DNA from 3 places in the Acetoanaerobium sticklandii genome. Region 2 is predicted to be linked to each of the others. Evidence: predicted binding sites of a transcription regulator. Region 2 holds the regulator's gene; each other region holds the start of a gene.
What was found. Region 2 encodes HrcA, which represses chaperone genes, less so after heat shock. Its sites were predicted from a motif close to TTAGCACTCNNNNNNNNNGAGTGCTAA; they were not measured.

Region 1: a site for HrcA is predicted at 2,020-2,046, ahead of htpG (molecular chaperone HtpG). Genes of this name have one in related genera too.
Region 3: a site for HrcA is predicted at 3,155-3,181, ahead of groES (co-chaperone GroES). Genes of this name have one in related genera too.

Annotation. Positions count from the first base shown of each region.
Region 1 is NC_014614.1:2,120,223-2,125,497, reverse strand. It holds gene trpB (tryptophan synthase subunit beta) at 1-1,071, shown strand, start outside; gene trpA (tryptophan synthase subunit alpha) at 1,068-1,838, shown strand; gene htpG (molecular chaperone HtpG) at 2,098-3,978, shown strand; gene CLOST_RS10020 (TraX family protein) at 4,045-4,779, opposite strand; gene CLOST_RS13610 (MgtC/SapB family protein) at 4,789-5,275, opposite strand, start outside.
Region 2 is NC_014614.1:1,922,017-1,927,291, reverse strand. It holds gene CLOST_RS09100 (thioredoxin family protein) at 219-689, shown strand; gene CLOST_RS09095 (cytochrome c biogenesis CcdA family protein) at 689-1,387, shown strand; gene hemW (radical SAM family heme chaperone HemW) at 1,531-2,691, opposite strand; gene hrcA (heat-inducible transcriptional repressor HrcA) at 2,923-3,969, shown strand; gene grpE (nucleotide exchange factor GrpE) at 4,005-4,604, shown strand; gene dnaK (molecular chaperone DnaK) at 4,678-5,275, shown strand, end outside.
Region 3 is NC_014614.1:325,753-331,027, reverse strand. It holds gene larB (nickel pincer cofactor biosynthesis protein LarB) at 80-829, opposite strand; gene groL (chaperonin GroEL) at 1,068-2,693, opposite strand; gene groES (co-chaperone GroES) at 2,774-3,058, opposite strand; gene cls (cardiolipin synthase) at 3,240-4,703, opposite strand; gene CLOST_RS01575 (DNA-3-methyladenine glycosylase family protein) at 4,706-5,275, opposite strand, start outside.

The DNA.
Region 1 (5,275 bases), 200 kb from region 2:
AATAAAGAACTAACAGTTCTATTAAATGAATATGCAGGAAGGCCAAGTAGATTATATTATGCAAAAAAAATGACAGAAGATTTGGGAGGAGCCAAGATTTATCTAAAAAGAGAAGATTTAAATCATACAGGGGCTCATAAAATAAATAATGTTTTAGGACAAGCACTTCTTGCCAAAAAAATGGGAAAAAAAAGAATTATTGCTGAAACTGGTGCAGGTCAGCATGGAGTCGCATCTGCAACTGCTGCGGCTCTTATGGGGATGAAGTGCGTTGTGTTTATGGGAGAAGAAGATACAAATAGGCAGGCGCTAAATGTTTATAAAATGAAACTCCTAGGAGCAGAAGTTGTAAGCGTAAAATCAGGGACAAAGACACTTAAAGATGCTGTATCAGAAGCGATGAGGGAGTGGGTAAGTAATATAGAGGATACTCATTATTGTCTAGGCTCAGTAATGGGACCACATCCGTTTCCTGTAATTGTAAGAGATTTTCAAGCAATAATATCAAAAGAAATAAAATATCAAATAATTGAAAAAGAATCAAGGCTTCCAGATGCAGTTATAGCCTGCGTTGGAGGAGGGAGTAATGCTATAGGTGCATTTTATGATTTTATTCAAGACAAAGATGTAGCACTAATTGGTTGTGAAGCAGCAGGACTTGGAATAGATAAAATTGAAACAGCAGCAACTATAAATACAGGTAAAATAGGGATATTTCATGGAATGAAATCATATTTTTGTCAAAATGAGTATGGACAGATTGCACCAGTATATTCAATTTCTGCTGGACTTGATTATCCAGGAATAGGACCAGAGCATGCATATTTAAGTGATATAAAAAGAGTGAAGTATGTAGCAATCACAGATGATGAAGCGGTAGATGCTTTTGAATATCTTTCTAAAATAGAAGGAATAATACCTGCGATAGAATCTTCACATGCAATAGCGCATGCAATGAAAATTGTGCCAAATATGGATAAAGATAAGATAGTAGTAATAAATCTATCTGGTAGAGGAGATAAAGACTGTATTTCAATTGCAAAATATAGAGGGGAGAATATTTCTGAATGAATAATATAGAAAGAGTATTTAAAAATAAAAAGGCATTTATACCATTTATAACTTGTGCAGACCCGAATCTTGAAACTACAAGAGAGATAATCTTTGAGCTAGTTAAAAATGGAGCAGATATAATAGAACTTGGAATTCCTTTTTCTGACCCTACAGCAGAAGGGGAGGTTATTCAATCTGCAAATACAAGAGCGCTGCTAAATGGAGTAACGACTGATGAAATATTAGATTTTGTACAAGAGGTTAAAAAGAATCTTTCGACAGTACTTGTATTTATGACATATGCTAATGTTATATTTTCATACGGGGCAGAAAAGTTTATAAAAAGATGTTCTGAAATAGGAATTGAGGGAATAATTGTACCAGATCTTCCTTACGAAGAAAAAAATGAATTCTATCCTTTTTGTAAAAAATATGAAGTTAACCTTATTTCAATGATAGCACCAACTTCTGAAGATAGGATATCGATGATAGCCAAAGAAGCAGAAGGCTTTTTATATATAGTTTCTTCCATGGGAGTTACTGGAGAAAGAACCAACATAACAACTGATTTGGAAAAAATTATTAATATAGCAAAATTAAACAAAGATATTCCGTGTGCAGTTGGGTTTGGGATATCAACTCCATCCCAGGTGTCAAAAATATTAGAAATTGCAGATGGAGTTATTGTTGGAAGTGCAATTGTTAAAATAATAGAAAAGCATTCTATAAATTCGGCCAAATATGTAGGAGAATTTGTTAAGCAAATGAAATCAGAGATAAAATGAATAAACGAATTATGTATTTAGATTTACTATATAAAAATTATTCAATTATAAAACTAAAGACAATTTTACTCTTGGAATATAAAGTGTTTATTGTGTAGAAGTATAATTGTTTGAGGGAACATAAGATTTGTTAGAGCTTAAATAAGCTATTGACAAATCTATTTTTTTTGGTAAATTATAGTTAGCACTCGAATTAAGTGAGTGCTAACTATAACGAAAAATCTTAAATATAAATATCAAGTGAAAGGGAGTTATATGAATGGCAAAAAAGGAATTTAAAGCGGAATCCAAACGTCTGCTTGATTTGATGATTAATTCTATTTACACCCACAAAGAAATATTTTTAAGAGAGTTAATTTCAAACTCTAGCGATGCTATAGACAAGATATACTACAAAGCTCTTACTGATGAAAATATCAGTTTTTCAAAGGATGACTATTTTATCAAAATCGAAGCTGATAAGGATAATAGAATCCTAAAAATCAGTGATACTGGAATTGGTATGACAAAAGATGAGCTAGAGGAAAACCTTGGAGTAATAGCAAAAAGTGGCTCATTTGCATTTAAAAAAGAAAATGAAATTAAAGATGGATTTGATATTATAGGCCAGTTTGGAGTAGGATTTTACTCTGCGTTTATGGTTGCTGACAAAGTAACTGTAATTAGTAAAGCTCTAGGCGAAGAAAAGGGCTACAAATGGGAATCAACTGGAGCAGAAGGCTACACTATAGAAGATGCTGATAAGGCTGAAGTAGGAACTGAAATTATTCTTCATATCAAGCCAAATACAGAAGACGAGAGCTATGACGACTACCTTAATGAATATAGACTTCGCTCTATTGTTAAGAAATATTCTGATTTTGTGAGATATCCTATAAAAATGGATATGAAAACAAGCAAGCTAAAAGAAGGCAGTGAAGAAGAATTTGAAGAGGTAGTAGAAGAAGAAACCCTAAACAGCATGGTGCCACTATGGAGAAAAAATAAAAGTGAGCTTACTAAAGAAGACTACGAAAACTTTTACTCAGAAAAGCATTATGGATTTGATAAGCCTCTAAAGTACGTTCATATCAGTGCTGATGGAGCTGTGAGATATAACGCTATACTATATATCCCAGAAAAAATGCCATTTGATTTTTACACCAAGGAATATGAAAAAGGTTTGGAGCTATATTCTAGTGGAGTAATGATAATGAATAAATGCTCTGATCTTCTTCCAGATTACTTTAGCTTTGTAAAAGGGATGGTTGATTCTGAGGATTTATCTCTAAATATCTCTAGAGAGCTTTTACAGCATGATAGACAGCTTAAGCTAATAGCTAAGAAAATCAAAGATAAAGTAAAAAGTGAGCTACTTAGCCTACTTAAAAACGACAGAGAAAACTATGAAGAGTTTTTCAAAAACTTTGGAAGACAATTAAAATATGGAATCTACAGCAACTATGGAATGGAAAAAGAAGTACTTCAAGATTTGCTTATGTTCTACTCTTCTACTGAAAAGAAAATGGTTACGCTTGATGAGTATGTAGAGCGTATGAAAGAAGATCAAAAATACATCTACTACGCAGCAGGAGAATCAAACGATAGACTTGACAAGCTTCCTCAGACTGAGCTTCTTACCGATAAAGGCTATGAAATTCTTTACTTTACAGATGAGGTTGATGAATTTGCAATCAAGATGCTAATGTCATATAAAGAAAAAGAGTTTAGATCTGTATCTAGCAAGGATTTAGGAATAGATATGGAAGAAGAAAATAAAAAGACAGAGAAAATAAAAGAAGAAAATAAAGACCTGTTTACATTTATGAAAGAAGCTCTAGAAGGAAAAGTTACTGATGTTAGACCGTCTGTAAGATTAAAAAACCATCCAGTTTGTCTATCTGCTGATGGAGAGTTAAGCATTGAGATGGAAAAAATCTTAAGCGCTATGCCAAATGCTGAAGGAGCAAAGGCTGAAAAAGTATTAGAATTAAATATAAATCACGAAATATTCGAGAGCTTAAAGGCTGCTTTTGAAACTGATAAAGAAAAACTTAAAATGTATACAAACCTTCTTTACAATCAAGCTCTATTAATTGAGGGGCTAAGCATAACAGATCCTGTAGAGTTTACAAACAATATCTGTAAGCTAATGTCATAAACTATAAACTATCAAAATTAACAAAGGCCCCAGCAAAATCTGCAGGGGTCTTTAATATACAAAAAACTAAAACTGTCTCATGATAATTCCAAGTATTAAAAGATGAGCAGGATAAAATCCATAATATACCCATCTTGGGAGCATATTTGGAGCTACATCCTTAAATCGCTTGATGATTGGAACCGTAAGTAAGGAAGCGCTTTGAACTATCATAGTAGAAACATTAATAAGCAAAGGCAGAATATATATGAGCTTAGGGTAGATGGACTTTTCTTCAATAGAAAAGTTATAAAAGACTAGAACCATTGCTACTCCATACATCATATAGTCAGTTCTCAAAAAGAAAGCTACTAATATCATAGCTACTACTCCAAGATAACTAAGAGCTACATTTTTTCTGTCGTTTTTATATTCCTTTGCTTGGTTTATAAACTTAATAGCCATAAGTGCAAAGCAAAAAGTAAATCCGATATTTAGCCCTGGATGACCTATAATTGCTGGACTTGCAAAGAAAGTAACCCCAGGCAAAAATGATTTAAATGAAAGCTCAAGTAGTGACATATCAGCCATGCTTACTGAAGGTGACGAGTAAACAAATGGAATTTGTGAAATAAAGGCAAAAATGAGCATTCTAGATATATAAATATCTAAATCCCTTGTTCTTTTGGCCCCAGTTGCAACCATATAGGCAAATATTGGAAAAGATAACCTTCCTATAATGCGCAGGAAAAAAAACTGAGGGAGTAACTTAGCACCGATATGGTCGATTAGCATAACTACAAGTGCGATGAATTTTAGCATGATATCCTCCTAAGCTTCTAATTCATAGCTATATGAATATATATCATATTTATTATGAATATAGTTTAATGTTTTCCAGATGTCTTCTTCATTCTGACCAAAAGTAAGAATATAAATTTTGATGCTCATGTGGTTTGTTTCATCAGAGCGTCTGCTTTCTATTCCTCTAATAGTAATATTTTTGTTTTCAACAGAGGATCTAAAGCTTTTTATAACTTCCTCTTCCTGAGCATCATTGCATTGAAGCTTTATTTTATAGTTGAACTCTGTATCTCTATTGCCGTATTTGCTATGCTCGACTCTTATCGCAAGAGGTTTTAGAAAAATATTAGCACCTAGAATAAAAGCAGTTCCTACAAAGGCATAGTTTATATACCCCTGGCTGATAAGCAGACCAAGAGCCGCAGAGCACCAAAGTGTGGCAGCAGTGTTTAATCCTCTAATGCTAAAGCCATCTCTGATTATAACTCCACCACCAAGAAAACCAATTCCAGAT
Region 2 (5,275 bases):
TAAGTTAAAATGTACAAATTAATTCTTACATTTTAGCTTAAACTGGACTTTTTTTTAATTAAACTTTCTAATTTACTACTTTTTATGTAAAATAATAACACTAGATTCATAAGCTTCATTTTAAACTTAATTACTTTCTTCTTTTCAAATTTAGACTTTTTTGGTACAATTAAATGTAATATCTATATATTCTAAAAAAACGATATAAGAGGTGAGCTATGAACAAAAATATTAAGATTTTGATAATAGTCCTTGTAATAGGAGCGTTGGCAGCTATTTATTTCAATAAAAATTTATCTGATTCAAGTGAAAATATTCAAAAGGATAATATTGACCCAAGCAATAATAAAACTGAGGAAAGCTATGAAACTACAACAAATGAATACTATGATTTAGCAATAGAAAATGGATACCCTACATTTTTAGAATTTACAACTTCAACTTGCCCAGCCTGTAAGTATATGGAGCCTACGATAGAAGAAGCCAAGATAAAATTTAAAGGAAAAGCAAACGTAGTGGTTGTAAATTTAGATCTTCAGGAAAATGCTCATTTGGCGATGGCGTATAATGTAAGAGTAGTTCCTACCTTAGTATTTTTAGATAATGATGCAGTAATTAAATCGAGAACTGAAGGTGTAACTACACTTGATGATATAGAAAAAATGCTTAAAGAAGCAGGTATGCAGTAATGGACGTCGTACTTCAAATGTTTTCTGCATTTATGCTAGAGCATATATATATGGCTGTTCCGATAGCTTTTTTAGCAGGTGTCATATCAGCTTTTAGTCCGTGTGTACTCACAACAATTCCCTTAGTTATAGGCTATATGGGTAATAGCAAAATATCGGATAGAAAAAAAGGTCTATTATATTCTCTGATATTTACTTTAGGTTTAAGCATAACCTTTATTGCATTAGGATTTCTGACAGCTTATGTAGGAATGATTTTTTCTGGATATGGGAAGGTTATATATCTAGTGCTAGCTTTTATTATGATAGGAAGTAGTTTGAATATACTTGGGATTATAAATTTCAAAAAACAGGAAAATGCTTGTAGTATAGAAGAAAAGCCTGTGAGAAAAGGCTTGATTGGCATATTTACCTTAGGTCTATTTGGTGGATTTGCAGCTTCGCCTTGTGCTACTCCTGTGCTTGCAGCTATTCTTTCTTTTGTAGCAAGCAGAGGCAATCCAGTGCTAGGAGTTTTTATGCTGATGGCTTACAGCATAGGAAATAGTATACTTGTAATTCTTGCTGGAGTTTCGGTATCTACTTTAAATAGCCTTGTTACACAGCCCAAATATATAAAGCTTGCGAACAATTTAAAAAATATTTTGGCTGTTTTTATATTATTTGCTGGGCTATATGTGTTTTACCTAGCAGTATAGTTAATTAAGTATATGACTATAGATAAATAGCAGTCAATAATTTCATTTTTATACTATAAGATGTATTGTATTAAACAAAAAAGGAAGTTGCTCTCAGTTACTACAAAAGCACTTCCTTTTTTGTTTAATATAAAAATTTTAGTTTAAGATAATAATGTTAAAAAAGCATAATTACTAAGCTCAAAGCCTTTTAATGTAAGACTTACTTTGGAAGCATCATAAATTAAAAGACCTTCATTTAAGAGTTTATCTAATTTGGGCTTGTAACTTGCTAAAAAATTTATGCTAAATCTTGAATTTATATCTTCAAAATTAATGCCTTCCTTCATTCGGAGCCTTAAAAATATCCATTCTTCAAAGGCCATAGTATCATCAATGAGCTCTGTGCTTTCTATTGGCAAACTATTTTTTGATAGTAAATCGATGTATTCTTCTATGCTACTGGTATTAGAATATCTGCTGTTATCGAAAAAAGAATGTGAAGAAACTCCAAAACCCAAATAAGGCTTGACTTTCCAGTAAGTTATATTGTGGCTACACTTTCTGCCAGAAAGAGCAAAATTAGATATTTCATAATGCTCATAGCCAGCTGATGTAAGCATATTTACTGCCAGCTCATACATGTTTATATCCTCATCCTCGGTTGGAAAGGTTATCTTGTTTTCCTTATGAAGCTTATATAGCGCAGTACCTTCTTCTAATATAAGAGAGTAGCAGGATATATGATCTGGCTTTAAAGCTAATACTTTTTGAATGGAGGTTTTAAAGGATTCAATAGTTTGATTTGCAATGGCATACATCAAATCTATGTTAATATTACTAATTCCGTGGGCTTTGAGAATATCTATAGATTCTTCAAGATCTTTGAAGCTATGAATTCGGTTTAGTACCTTAAGCTCTATTTCATTTGCTGACTGAAGTCCAAGGCTAACTCTATTGATACCATATTGCTTCATGGTGTCAGCTTTTTTTGAAGTAATAGTTTTAGGATTTGCTTCTATAGTATATTCTATATTATTTGAATTGCAATTTAGCTGTAGTATTTCATCTATGCTTTTAATCAGAAGTTCAAATAAATTGTCGCTTAAGCTAGTGGGTGTACCTCCGCCTATGAATATAGTTGAGATTTGATTTTTATCAATTGTAGATTTATACAATAGTAGCTCTTTTAATAAAGCATTTATATAGGGCTCATGAAAAGCAGTGGAATTTGCGAAGGAAACAAAATCACAATAAGAGCATTTGCTAAGACAAAATGGAATATGAAAATATAGACTTAATTTTTCTTTTTCTGGATAATTCATAATTTATTACTCCTCTTTGGTAAAGCTTATTTTAACTTGATATATTATACTCTACAGTATCCAAATAAAAAATAAAATAAATATTAGAAAAATAAATATTAAGATGTTGACAACTCAAAACAGAATAGTTATTATATATTTAGAGTTAGCACTCGAACATAATGAGTGCTAACAAATAAACCAATAATTATTTAATATAGATGTATTTGTTTGATAAAACGAGGTGACAGTATGGCGTCAAACTTAGAGTTGAGCGATAGAAAGCTTAGAATATTACAGTTTATAATTCAAGAATATATAGAGACGGCTGAACCCGTAGGCTCTAGGACTATTTCAAAAAATAAAACATTAGGCGTAAGTGCTGCTACTATAAGAAATGAAATGGCAGACCTTGAAGAAATGGGATTATTATTACAGCCTCATACTTCAGCTGGAAGAATTCCTTCCCATGATGCTTATAGACTGTATGTAGACAAGTTAATGGGTGTTATTGGACTTAATAAAAAAGAAAAGGATGAAATCGAAGGAGCGCTTGTTGGGAATATAGAGCAGATACAAGAACTACTTGAGGATTCCTTAGCTCTGCTGACCCAGATAACAAACTATACATCTGTAGCTATCTCACAAAAAGTAGAAAAATCTAAAAAGATAAAGCAATTAAATTTAGTTCATATTGATTCTATGACTGCTGTTTTAATAATGGTTATGGAAGATGGGACTGTGAGAAATAGCAAGTTTAAATTAAGTGTTCCAGTTTCTGAAGAGAAGCTTGAGCTCATATCAAGGACATTAAATGACAATATAAGAGGCAAAATAATTGAAGACTTTGATATGAATTTTATTAATTATATTAAGCATCAAATCAAGGAGTACAATAAGATTTTTGACGATATGTTCACGGTTATGAAATCGAACATGGATAAAAATCTTTCTTTTAATGTACTACTAAATGGAGCTACTAATATTTTTAATTTCCCTGAATTTAGTGATATAGGCAAAGCAAAATCTTTTTTAAATCTTTTAGAGCAGAAAAACGAAGTGGCTAGCCTGCTAGAAGAAAAGGGAATACGAAAAGGCAATGTAAATATAATAATAGGCGATGACTCGATTGATGATGTACTTGGAAGCTGCTCGATTATCACAACAGAGTATGAATACAAAGGAAAAACAATCGGGAAGCTTGGAATAATCGGACCAAAGAGGATGGATTATGACAGAGCTTATTCTGTCATGAATTATATTACTAAACGCCTTAATAAACTTATGAACAATACTTAAATATAGATAGAGGTTATAAGAAAGGAGGATTTGAATTGTCACTTAATGACGAAGCCCTAAACGAAGATAAAGACACCATAGAGGAAGGACAAGAAAATACAAATACAATGCAAAAGGAGCAGGACATGACTCAGGATGATATCAGAGAGGTTGATGAACAAGAAGACTTGATAAATGAAGAAGAATCGGCTGAAACAGCTCAAATAGAAAAACTTCAGCAAGAAATTGAAGAGATGAAAGCACTTGCCCAAAGAACTCAGGCAGATTTTATGAACTACAAAAAAAGAGTGGAAAAAGAAAAAAGCGAACTAACAGTATTTGCAAATGAAAAAATAGTAACTGAGATGCTGACAATTGTAGATAATTTTGAGCGTGCTTTACAAAGTGAAAAAGAAAATTCAGAAACAGCTTTTTATAAAGGTGTAGAATTAATACTAAAGCAGCTTATGGATACTCTTTATAAATTTGGTTTAGAAGAGCTTGATGCTTTGAACCAAGATTTTGATCCTAATTTCCATCATGCAGTAATGCAGGAAGAAGCAGATGAGCCTGACAAGGTAATCGATGTGCTTCAAAAAGGATATAAGCTAAAGGATAAGGTAATAAGACCATCAATGGTAAAGGTTAGTAAATAGAAGCTATGAAAATACTTTGTTAAATCAGTAATAGCGATATAAATTTACAAAATATATTGAGGAGGAAATAATAATGGCAAAAACAATAGGTATAGATTTAGGAACAACAAACTCATGTGTATCAGTTATGGAGGGTGGAGAACCAGTTGTAATTCCAAATGCTGAAGGAATGCGTACGACTCCATCAGTGGTTGCTTTTTCAAAGGATGGAGAAAGAATAGTTGGAGAGCCAGCTAAAAGACAAGCTGTTACAAATCCAGATAGAACTATTGCATCTATCAAAAGAGAAATGGGAAGAGATCATAAGGTTACAATAGATGGAAAAGACTACTCTCCACAAGAGATTTCAGCTATTATTCTTCAAAAATTAAAATCAGATGCTGAGGCATATCTAGGAGATACTGTAACTGAAGCAGTAATTACTGTTCCAGCCTACTTTACAGATGCACAAAGACAAGCTACTAAGGATGCAGGAAAAATAGCAGGACTTAATGTTAAAAGAATTATTAACGAGCCTACAGCTGCTTCACTAGCTTATGGACTTGATAAAACTGACCATGAAGAAAAAATACTAGTATTTGACCTTGGTGGAGGAACATTTGACGTATCTATTCTAGAAATCGGCGATGGAACATTTGAAGTTTTATCAACTAGCGGAAACAATCAACTAG
Region 3 (5,275 bases), 1.1 Mb from region 2:
CTACAATTGCTTTATATACTTCTACATTATACTTATTTTTTTAAGTGTTTTTCATTATAGATCAGCTACTACTTTTTATTTATAGTCTATTTATCGTGCTCGCTAGATATCCCGCTCCAAACCCATTGTCAATATTTACTACGCTAAGCCCTGATGCACAGGAATTTAGCATAGTAAGTAAAGCTGAAAGTCCTCCAAAATTTGCACCGTATCCCACTGAGGTAGGAACTGCTATAACAGGCACCTCAACTAAGCCTCCAAGAACGCTCGGAAGTGCCCCTTCCATACCAGCAACTGCAATTACTACTCTGCATCTTCTAAGCTCATCTTGCTTTGATAGCAGTCTGTGAATTCCAGCCACGCCAGCATCATAGATGCGAATCACTTTATTGCCTAAAAACTCGGCTGTTATAGCTGCCTCTTCTGCTACATACATATCCGAAGTACCCGCTGTTACTACCGCAATTTCGCCCTTGCCTTTAATTTCTATTTCCTTGACCTTTAGAGTCATAACCCTAGACATACTGTGATATTCTAAATCTTTAAACCTTTCCTTAAGATACTCATAGCTTTGCTGGTCTAATCTAGTTCCTAAGATATTGCTGTTTTTTTCTAGAAGCTTTTCCATGATTCCTGCTATCTGTTCCTTGGTCTTGCCTTCACAGTATATGACTTCAGGATAACCGTTTCTAAGGCTTCTGTGATGATCCACCTTTGCATACCCTATATCCTCATACGAAATACTGCTCAGCTTTTCTGCGGCTGTATCAATATCTATTTCATCTGTTTTCACTTTGTTTAGCATATCTATCAAAAATTTCTTATCCATAATTCCTCCATATTCAAATGCCCTATCAATGAAATATATAATAGCATAATTTATTTAAACTAATTATAAATAATCAAGTATCCACTCATTCTATATCTATACTAATATAGCAATTATATCATATCTGTAATTTCATATATTATAAAAGGTGCGGAAATTCCCGCACCTTTATTTTTATGATTATCTATATAGTTATAAGTTTCAATACTAGAGCTATTTATTTGATATAAATAACTGATTACATCATTCCTGGCATTCCGCCGCCCATTGGCATAGCTGGTTCATCACTTTTGATTTCAACTACTGCTGCTTCTGTAGTAAGAAGTGTAGCTGCAACTGATGCTGCATTTTGAAGAGCTGATCTAGTTACCTTAGTAGGGTCAATAATACCAGCATCAATCATGTTTACATATTGCTCGTTTAGAGCATCGAATCCATGGTCTTTATCTGATTTTCTTACGTTTTCAACAATTACAGCACCCTCAAGTCCTGCATTTATAGCGATTTGCTTAAGTGGCTCTTGAAGAGCTTTTAGAACTATTTGAATACCAGTTTTAGTCTCAGCTGTCTGCTCATCTTTAATTAGAGCTTCTACTTCATCCATAACTGCAACTAGAGCTGTTCCTCCTCCAGGTACTATACCTTCTTCAACTGCTGCTCTTGTAGCATTTAGAGCATCTTCCATTCTTAGTTTTCTCTCTTTTAGTTCTGTTTCAGTAGCTGCTCCTACTTCGATAACTGCTACTCCACCAGAAAGCTTAGCAAGTCTTTCTTGAAGCTTTTCTTTATCAAATTCAGAAGTAGTTTCTTCGATTTGTCTCTTGATTTGAGCTATTCTATCTTTGATAGCCTTTTCTTCCCCAGCTCCGTTTACTATAGTTGTGTTCTCTTTTGAGATTTTAACTGTAGTAGCTTTTCCTAGCATATCTAATGTAGCTTCTTTAAGGTCTAAGCCGATTTCTTCAGAAATCACTCTTCCACCTGTAAGGATAGCAATATCTTCTAGCATAGCTTTTCTTCTGTCACCAAAGCCTGGAGCTTTAACAGCAACAACTTCAAATGTTCCTCTTAATTTGTTTACAACTAGTGTAGATAAAGCCTCTCCTTCAACATCTTCAGCAATGATAAGAAGTCTTCTTCCTTGTTGTACTATTTGCTCTAGTATTGGAAGGATTTCTTGGATATTAGAAATTTTCTTGTCAGTGATTAGGATGTAAGGCTCGCTAAGAGTAGCTTCCATTTTTTCTACATCTGTTACCATGTAAGCAGATACATATCCTCTATCAAACTGCATACCTTCAACCACTTCAAGAGTAGTTCCCATAGATTTTGATTCTTCTACAGTTATAACTCCGTCATTTCCTACTTTTTCCATAGCTTCAGCAATTAATTTACCGATTTCATCGTCTCCTGCAGAAATAGCTGCAACTTGAGCTATAGACTCTTTATTTTCAATTGTTCTAGAATTTGCTTTTAGTGTTGCTACTGCTGTATCTACAGCTTTTTGGATACCTTTTCTAAGCAGAATAGGGTTTGAACCAGCAGCTACGTTTTTAAGACCTTCTCTGATTATTGCTTGAGCTAAAAGTGTTGCTGTTGTAGTACCATCGCCTGCTACGTCGTTAGTTTTAGTAGCAACCTCTTTAACTAGCTGAGCTCCCATATTTTCATATGGATCTTCTAATTCGATTTCTTTTGCTATAGTTACACCGTCGTTAGTAATAAGTGGTGAACCGAATTTTTTATCTAAAATTACGTTTCTTCCTTTAGGTCCAATAGTTACTTTTACTGTATCTGCAAGCTTATTAACGCCAATTTCTAAAGCTTTTCTAGCTTCTTCTGAAAATCTAATTTCTTTAGCCATCTTATATTACTCCTCCTAATTTATAATCAAGTTACTTTTTTATGATTAATCTCTTATGATTGTTTTATTTGTGAAATTTCTTATTCTACTACAGCTAAAATATCGCTTTGTCTTAATATAGTGAACTCTTGTCCATCTAATTTAACTTCAGTTCCTGCGTATTTAGAGAAAAGTACTTTATCTCCTACCTTTAGCTCCATCTTGATTTCTTTGCCGTCAACTACTCCACCAGGTCCTACTTCTACTACCTCAGCCATTTGTGGCTGCTCCTTTGCACTTCCTGGAAGTACGATACCGCTTTTAGTTTTTTCTTCTGCTTCTACCATCTTAATTACCACTCTGTCTGCTAATGGTCTGATTTTCATAATAAACATTCCCTCCTAAATAATATTATTTAATACTCCCTATAAAGGGATGCTTTATTGCAAAGACTAGCTTTGCGCTTAATTTTAGTTTAAATGTTAGCACTCTTTTATATCGAGTGCTACTACATAGTATATGTTATATAATATTTGAATTTTTTTCAAGTCCTTTTTTTGATTTTTTTTATAATATCGGCGAAAATAGTCTAGCAGCTGATTCTGCGATTTTTTGAACAATAGGACGAGCTTTAAAATCTGAATAAAGAAGCTCTTTAGAGTCCTTTATGTCAGCTTCAAATATCTCATATAGCCTTGAAATTGTAGGCTCATCATATATGAAAGCATTGACCTCAAAGTTAATCATAAAGCTTCTTATATCCATATTTGCAGTACCTACAGAAGCTATTTCCTCATCAACTAAAATCATCTTAGAGTGAATAAAGCCTTTTTCATAGAGATATACTTTGCATCCTAGCTCCAAAAGCTCTTCTAAATACGACAAGGATGCATAGTAGACTACATTGTGGTCTGGAAATGAGGGAAATATTATCCTTACATCTACACTAGAAAGTACTGCTGTCCTAAGTGCTGTAAGCAGAGCGTCGTCAGGTATGAAGTAAGGTGTTTCTATATATATTGTATTTTTAGCATGGGCTATAGATGAAAAATAAGCATTGTAGATACTTTCATACTGATTATCAGGACCTGAAGATACTATTTGAATAAGAGAATCTCCTTTATATGCCATAGAAGGAAATAATTCCTGCTGATTTAGCTTTTGTCCACTGCCAATATAGTAATCTACTAAAAATATCGTTTGGAGCATATATACAGACTCTCCCTCTATGCGAAGGTGGGTGTCTCTCCAAAATCCAAATTTCTTATTTTCGTGAACATACTCATCTCCTATATTGAGGCCTCCTATATAGCCTATTTCTCCATCTATTACGCAGATTTTTCTATGATTCCTGTAGTTAAATTTCCTATGAATATAAGGGAAATGAATATGAATAAATGGGCGAAATTCAATTCCTGCCGATTTCATCTCTCTCGCAAAATCAGGATGAAATATGAGCCTGAAGCTCCCTATTTCATCATATATAAATCTAACCTTCACTCCCTGCTTCGCTTTTTTTATAAGCGCATCCTTGAGTTTTTTTCCTATTTCAGAGTTTTTCACTATAAAGTATTCCAAATGAATATAGCTTCTTGCATTTTCGATATCTTTTAACATCTGCTCGAATTTATCAAGCCCATCTGTATATATATCTACTTTGTTATTTAAAGTAAAAGGAGATCTTTCTGAGTTTAGTATCAGCTGCATTACCTTCTTTTTACCCTCAGATTCTAAATCGTGAAACATGACATTGTCTTTTAAAGCTTGCTTTTGTGTTGCACTTAATATTTGCAGACTTATCATGCCCTTTATGTCTTGACTGTTTAAAAATTTTGCAACTGCTACCTTGGTTTTCTTGACCTTAGATGATCTTAAATTTTCACCAAATAACAAGTAGAGCACAAAGCCAATACCAGGCAAAAAAATCATGACCAGCAGCCAGCTTATAGTCTTAGCAGGGTCACGATTTTCAAAGAATATGAGCAGAGATACAAAGATAGCTAAAATGGCAAAAAATATCGTAAATGTCATTTTTACTTCCTCCCTATCCCCTTTTCTCTAGCATAGTAAAATAAATATTGTTGAGCTATTCCAGATTTGTCTTTAAACATATCTATTCCAAACTCTCTAATTTTCTTTAGGTCCTTCATTTCTTTTTCAATATAAAACTCATGCATTACTCTTTGTACCCACACATCTACAGGAAATACATCGTATTTTGAAAGTCCAAACAGCAAAATACAATCTGAAACCTTTGGCCCAACTCCAGGAATTGTCATTAGCTCTTTTCTTGCCATATCTGTAGGCAGATTCCTTAGCTTATACATATCCATTTGAAGTGAATGCTGGATATAGCTTGCATCTCTTATATAGCCTTTTCTAAAAGCCACCTTTGAATCAATCAGTACTTGCTCATCACAAGATGAAAGAGCTTTTGGAGTCGGAAAAGCATAATACTTCTTTCCTCTATATTCTCCGATTTCCTCTCCTAGAGCTTTAGATAAGAATGCCACGCTTCTTTTTATCATAGGGATGGCATTTCTGGCTGATATTATAAAGGAAATAACAATTTCAAAGGTATCTTGATTCAAAATCCTCATTCC